One region of the Rhizobium sp. CF142 genome, then DNA from elsewhere that is predicted to be linked to it. Evidence: riboswitches for the same ligand, from Rfam matches in the RefSeq annotation. Region 1 holds a riboswitch; the other holds the start of a gene.
What was found. A riboswitch is a leader RNA that binds a small molecule or an ion and turns the genes downstream of it on or off. The one in region 1 is predicted to bind FMN.
Positions count from the first base shown of each region.

Region 2: another riboswitch for FMN. It lies ahead of PMI11_RS18295 (DMT family transporter); the one in region 1 lies ahead of ribB (3,4-dihydroxy-2-butanone-4-phosphate synthase).

Region 1 covers NZ_AJWE01000105.1:13,087-16,512, forward strand. The annotation lists gene tpiA (triose-phosphate isomerase) at 1-473, shown strand, start outside; gene PMI11_RS24445 (glucose 1-dehydrogenase) at 548-1,330, shown strand; FMN riboswitch at 1,437-1,581, shown strand; gene ribB (3,4-dihydroxy-2-butanone-4-phosphate synthase) at 1,697-2,323, shown strand; gene PMI11_RS24455 (Gfo/Idh/MocA family protein) at 2,478-3,426, opposite strand, start outside.
Region 2 covers NZ_AJWE01000091.1:3,597-7,022, reverse strand. The annotation lists gene lon (endopeptidase La) at 1-970, shown strand, start outside; gene hupB (DNA-binding protein HupB) at 1,178-1,453, shown strand; FMN riboswitch at 1,575-1,727, shown strand; gene PMI11_RS18295 (DMT family transporter) at 1,820-2,719, shown strand; gene PMI11_RS18290 (esterase-like activity of phytase family protein) at 2,801-3,426, shown strand, end outside.

The sequences.
Region 1 (3,426 bases):
TCCTCGGACATTCCGAGCGCCGTGTGTCTCATGGCGAAGATGATGAAATCGTCCTTGCAAAGGCGGTCGCCGCGCATCGGGCCGGCTTGATCGCGATTGTCTGCGTCGGTGAAACGCGGCGTGAGCGCGACGAAGGAAGGGCGATCGAAGTGGTTGATGGGCAGCTGCAGGAATCGGTCCCTGAGGGTGCTACCAGCCGAAATCTTGTCATAGCCTATGAACCCGTCTGGGCAATCGGAACCGGACTGGTGCCGACCAACGAACAGATCGAGGAGGTCCACGCCGCAATCCGGCAGATGCTCGAAGAGCGGCTGGGCAGCGATGGCCATTCGGTCAGGATCCTCTATGGCGGCTCGGTCAAGACATCCAATGCAGAGGCGATATTCGGGCTTCGCAATGTGGACGGAGCGCTGGTCGGTGGCGCTTCGCTGAAGGCCTCGGAACTCGCAGGAATTATTTCGGCAGCCGTTTGAACTCTGAGTGCGGAGACAAGTGTCGCCGGTGCAGATCGGTGCGCTCACGCCGGCCCCGTTGAAAGGAAAAGAGAATGCAACGTTTTGAAAACAAGACCGTCGTCATTACCGGTGCAAGCCGCGGCATCGGCGCTGCGATCGCCAAACGCTTTGCGCGCGAAGGGGCCAATCTCGTCGTCTCCGCCAATGAGGAGAGCGTGCATGGCGTGGCCGAACAGATCAAAGCCGATGGCGGAAAGGCGATCTCCTTCGTCGGCGACGTTACCGACAAGGCGAGCGTCAAGGCACTCTATGACGCTGCCGAGCAGGCATTCGGCGCTGTCGACGTCTCCATCCAGAATGCCGGCGTCATCACCATTGCCCGCATCGAGGATATGACCGAGGGCGAGTGGGACAAGGTCATGGCGGTCAACACCAAAGGCGTGTTCCTCTGCGCCCAGGAAGCGATCGCCCGCATGCGCAAGCACGGCCGCGGCGGACGTATCATCAACACCGCCTCCGGCCAGGCACGCGACGGCTTCATCTACACGCCGCATTATGCCGCCTCGAAGATGGGCGTCGTCGGCATCACCCAGAGCCTTGCCAAGGAAGTCGCGACCGACGGCATCACCGTCAACGCCTTCTGCCCGGGCATCATCGAGACCGACATGTGGGCCTATAACGACCAGGCATGGGGCAAGCTGCTCGGCAATTACGGCCCCGGCGAACTGATGAAGGAATGGGTCGAAGGCATCCCGATGAAGCGCGCCGGTTCCGGCGAAGACGTCGCCGGCCTAGTCACCTTCCTTGCCAGCAACGATGCGGCCTACATCACCGGCCAGACCATCAATGTCGATGGCGGCCTCATCATGTCCTAGCTCTGTTCGACAATAGGAAACGGTGCTTTCACCCCTGCGAGACAATTCCCGCGGCGAGATCTGCACCCAACCTCTTGCAGAACAAGGCCTTCATCATCTATCTAAGTAATGTTCTCAGGGCGGGGTGCAATTCCCCACCGGCGGTATCGAGGCAACTCGGAGCCCGCGAGCGCCTTCGTGAAAGCGAAGGGTCAGCAGATCCGGTGAGATGCCGGAGCCGACGGTCATAGTCCGGATGGAAGAGAGCAACGCAGAGGACACCGCTCGGCACGCGGTGTTTCATATGCTTGTTCGCCCAAGGGAAAATGGTGGCTTTTGACAAGCCATGTATGCCGCTCACGCGGCTAACCCTTGAAAGGCAGAGAAATGGCAATTTCCAAAATCGAAGATGCGATCACCGCGATTGCGCGTGGAGAGATCGTGGTCGTCGTCGACGATCGCGACAGGGAAAACGAGGGCGACCTCGTTATCGCATCCGAGGCAATCACCCCGCAGGCGATCGCCTTCATGATGAATTATGCCCGCGGCCTCATCTGTGTGGCCATGGAAGGCGAGCGGCTGGACGAATTGCAGATCCCGCAGATGGTCCCCAACAATACCGAACTTTTGAAGACGGCTTTCACCGTGTCGGTTGACTATATTCCTGAAACGACGACCGGAATCTCGGCGGCTGACCGCGCCGCAACGGTTCGCGCACTCATTGCCGAGACTTCCCGCCCCGAGGATTTTGCGCGGCCCGGCCATATCTTCCCGCTGCGTGCGCATCCGAACGGCGTGCTTTCTCGCCCCGGCCACACCGAGGCTGCTGTCGACCTCGCAAGGCTCGCAGGCCTTTCTCCGTCGGGTGTCATCTGCGAAGTGGCCAATGATGACGGCACGATGGCGCGTCTGCCCGAGCTCGAGCAGTTTGCCGAGCGGCACGGCCTCCACCTGATCACGATCGAGGATCTCATTGCTTATCGAGGCGTGAGCGCGCCTGTTAAGGCCGCCTAAGCGCGCTAGCCCTTGGCGTGGTAATGCCACAGTAAGCCGAGGTCATGTGGGTGCCGTTTGCGTAAGGCACCCGCGCTCCGCCATGGATAAGCAGCGTGAGCTATTGGCTTAAAGAAGACCCGATCGCTCGGGTCTTCGATGTTTCAGCATGCCGTCAGATGACGAGTGCTAGCGCCGGCCCCTGATCGTCTGCCTTGCGTTCCTGGCCGGCCGTGCCTTCCAGGCTCTCGGAGGCCAGCAGATTGAACTCCCGACGTTCTTTCTCCGATACGATCGCGAGATCAATGACCTTCTGCAGATTGGCGGCGTGGCGGAAGGTGGGATCGTCCTGCTTTCCGGTCCTGACCGCTTCGGCAAAGCGCTGGTAGTTGGTCAGCGCCGCCGGCACCTCGATGTCACGCCAGGTGGCGCTTTCAATATCGTCACCGAAGCAGCCGCGAAGATCTGAGCCGTCAGGACGATGGATGACTTCGAGGCTGCCCTTCTCGCCATAGATGCGCAGCTTCAGTTCGTTGAGATGACCGGTTGCCCAGCGTGTCGCATGGATGACGCCAAGGGCGCCATTGGCGAAATCGACCGACATGGTGAAGCTGTCATTGGCATCGAGCATATATTCGCCGATCTGGCCGCCCGGCGCCTTGTTGAAGGTCTTCAGCCGCGCAAAGACATGGTCGATATCGGTCGCGGCGCCATAAGCGGCGAAATCGAGGATATGGATGCCGACATCGCCGAGCACGCCGTTCGAACCGTGACCGGTGGACAAACGCCACAGCCAACGCGATTCCGTGCGCCAGTCACCCCAGGCGCGCGATACCAGCCAGCTCTGCAGATAGGAGGCCTCTACATGGCGGATGGTGCCAAGTTCGCCTGCCAACACCATCTCACGGGCGCGCTGCAGCTGCGCGACGTTGCGATAGGTGAGATTGACCATGTTGATGACGCCGGCGGCCTCAGCTGCTTCCGTCATTTCGAGAGCGTGCGCATAGTTTTCCGCCAAGGGTTTTTCGCAGAAGACGTGCTTGCCGGCAGCAATCAAAGCCAGGCTGGTTGCGTGGTGGACACGGTCGGGCGTGACGTTTGTGGCCGCATCGAATCCACCCCAG
Region 2 (3,426 bases), on a different contig from region 1:
GATGGACCGCATGGAAATCATCCGTATCGCCGGCTACACCGAAGACGAAAAACGCGAGATCGCCAAGCGGCACCTGCTGCCGAAGGCCATCAAGGAACATGCGCTGCAGCCGAGTGAATTCTCTGTCAGCGACGATGCCCTGATGGCGATCAGCCAGCAGTACACCCGCGAAGCGGGTGTCCGTAACTTCGAACGTGAATTGATGAAGCTCGCCCGCAAGGCGGTCACCGAGATCATCAAGGGCAAGACGAAGTCGGTTCACGTCACGGCAGCGAACATCGACGATTATCTTGGCGTTCCGCGCTTCCGCCACGGCGAAGCCGAGCGCGAGGATCAGGTCGGCGTAGTCACGGGTCTTGCCTGGACGGAAGTCGGCGGCGAGCTGCTGACGATCGAAGGCGTCATGATGCCCGGCAAGGGCCGCATGACCGTCACCGGCAACCTGAAGGAAGTGATGAAAGAATCGATCTCGGCAGCGGCATCTTATGTTCGCTCGCGCGCCGTCGATTTCGGCATTGAGCCGCCGCGCTTCGACAAGAGCGACATCCACGTGCACGTGCCGGAAGGCGCGACGCCGAAGGATGGTCCGTCTGCCGGTGTCGCGATGGCAACCGCGATCGTCTCGATCATGACCGGCATTCCGGTCAACAAGGATGTGGCGATGACGGGTGAAATCACCCTGCGCGGCCGTGTCCTGCCGATCGGTGGCCTGAAGGAAAAGCTGCTCGCGGCACTGCGCGGCGGTATCAAGAAGGTGCTGATTCCTGAAGAAAATGCCAAGGATCTGGCAGAGATTCCGGACAACGTGAAGAACAACATGGAGATCATTCCGGTCTCCCGCATGGGCGAAGTGATCAAGCATGCGCTGGTCCGTCGTCCCGAGCCGATCGAGTGGGATGGCACGGTCGAAACGCCCGTCATCGCGACTGTCGAAGGGCTCGATGATGCAGGCGCAGCCATCGCTCATTGAGCTTTGGCGGCCACATTTATGCCCAATTGTTGCAAATCCTGAAAAAGGCCGGCGGAAACGCCGGCCTTTTTTGTGAAAACGTCATGTAGACGCTTGCTTTTCCTTGATTTGCAGGGTTTTTGGGTTCTCGGCGGGCCTGATGAAAGCGATTTCTGCGCCTAGCTTACAGATTGAGTTGTTTCAAACCATTTAGAAAGGGGTGGAAACATGAACAAGAATGAACTCGTGTCCGCAGTAGCCGAAAAGGCTGGACTGACGAAGTCTGACGCAGCATCTGCCGTAGACGCAGTTTTTGATGTTGTGCAGGCTGAGCTGAAGAACAAGGGCGACATCCGTCTCGCTGGCTTCGGCAGCTTCACGGTTTCTCATCGCGCTGCCACGAAGGGCCGCAACCCGTCGACCGGCGCCGAAGTCGACATTCCGGCACGCAACGTGCCGAAGTTCACGCCCGGCAAGGGCCTGAAGGACGCCGTCAACGGCTGATACGAGATTGTCCGCCGGCCGTAAACGAGAACGGCCGCGCAGGATTTCGAGGGGGTTCGGCATCGCCGGACCCCTTTTTGTTTTGGCCGCTTGCGGCATGCAGCGCTTTGTCTTACGACGGTGATGTTCTCAGGGCGGGGTGAAAGTCCCCACCGGCGGTAAGGGCTATGGCCTGAGCCCGCGAGCGCCTTCTCAAGCCTTGGTTTGGGAAGGGTCAGCAGATCCGGTGTGATTCCGGAGCCGACGGTTAGAGTCCGGATGAAAGAGAATGAGCATGGCCGCGCGCGGGCAGGGATCTGTCGGCGTCTGTGTGCTGTCGCCTCATGCGTCCTGATTTATGTTTGGTCCCTATTCCGGATGGAAGACATGAATCAGAATTCCCTTGCAGTTTCGCATTCCCGCGCCTTCGCCGGTGCAGCCTTCATGGTGCTTGGAGGCGTCGTCTTCTCGCTCCTCAATGTCGTCACCCAGTGGCTCACGATGACGCTTGCCTTCCCGGCGGCCTCCGCAGCCTTCTGGCAATATGGCTTCGCTTTTCTTTTCTCGTTGCCCTTCCTGCGCAAGGTCGGCCTTTCTGCCATGCGCACGGATTATCCCTGGCGGCATATCGTGCGCGTCGTCTTTGCCGCGCTCGGCGTCGAGGCCTGGGTCTCCGGCCTCGCTTCGGTGCCCATCTGGCAGGCGATCGCACTCGTCATGACCTCGCCCTTCTTCATCATTCTCGGCGCACGCCTTTTCCTCGGTGAACGTGTTGGCCCCGCTCGCTGGATGGCGACAGGTGTCGGCTTTATCGGCGCCATGATCATCCTCCAGCCATGGTCGGACAGCTTCACCTGGGCAGCACTTCTGCCTGTTATCTCGGCTTTGCTTTGGGGCGCCTCCTCGCTCATCACCAAGAGCCTGACCGGCATCGAGAAGCCGGAGACGATCACCGTCTGGCTGCTGGTGCTGCTGACGCCGATCAATGGTGGCCTGGCGCTCGCGGCGGGCTTTGTGGTGCCGACGGGCGCAGCACTTGCGCTCTTCCTTCTGGCGGGGCTTCTGACGGTCGTGGCGCAATATCTGCTGACGCTCGCCTATGCCAGCGCCGATGCCGCTTATGTGCAGCCCTTCGACGACCTGAAGTTGCCGCTGAATGTGTTCGCCGGCTGGCTTTTCTTCGGCTATGCGCCGGCTGGTTATCTGTGGCTGGGCGCTACGCTTATCCTCGCCGCGTCGCTCTTCATCATGCGCAGCGAGATGCGTCGCGAACGGCAGGCGGCCTGACGCAAACCGTACAAAATGTCGCAGGCTGTCATGTGTCTGTCATGGCAGTCCCGCAAAAAACCTCTGTTCGATTTTTTCGACATTGGGGGATTTTCAATGACATTGTCTTCGCGCAAGGCTGCGCTCGCTGCCGCGCTTTTCGCATCCGTTGCCTTCCCGGCAGCGGCTGAGCCGGTTTTCAACCGCATCGCCTCTTTCCCGGTCGCGACCAACCTGCCGGCCGACAAGGACAAGCTTTCGGCCACGTCGGCCGAAATTATAACCGCTTCGCAGGATGGCAACACGCTGATCTACAGCGATAGCCCGCTCGGCGCGATCGGCTTCATCGACATCATCGATGCCAAGGCACCCAAGGCCGGTGGCGCGCTGATGATGGACGGTGAGCCGACCTCGGTCACGACTGCAGCCGGCAAGGCGCTCGTCGCCGTCAACACCGGCGAAAGCAAGCAGAAGCCGTCTGGCCGTCTGGCGATCGTCGATATCGCTACGAAGAAGATCGACGCGACCTGCGATCTCGGCGGCCAACCTGATTCGATCGCCCTCAACAAGGACAGGACGCTCGGCACTATCGCGATCGAAAACGAGCGCGACGAAGAGGTCAATGACGGCAAGATCCCGCAGATGCCGGCAGGCGACCTCGTCGTCTTCCAGGTCAAGACCGACGGCACCGTCGATTGCAGCACGATCAAGCACGTCGCCCTGACCGG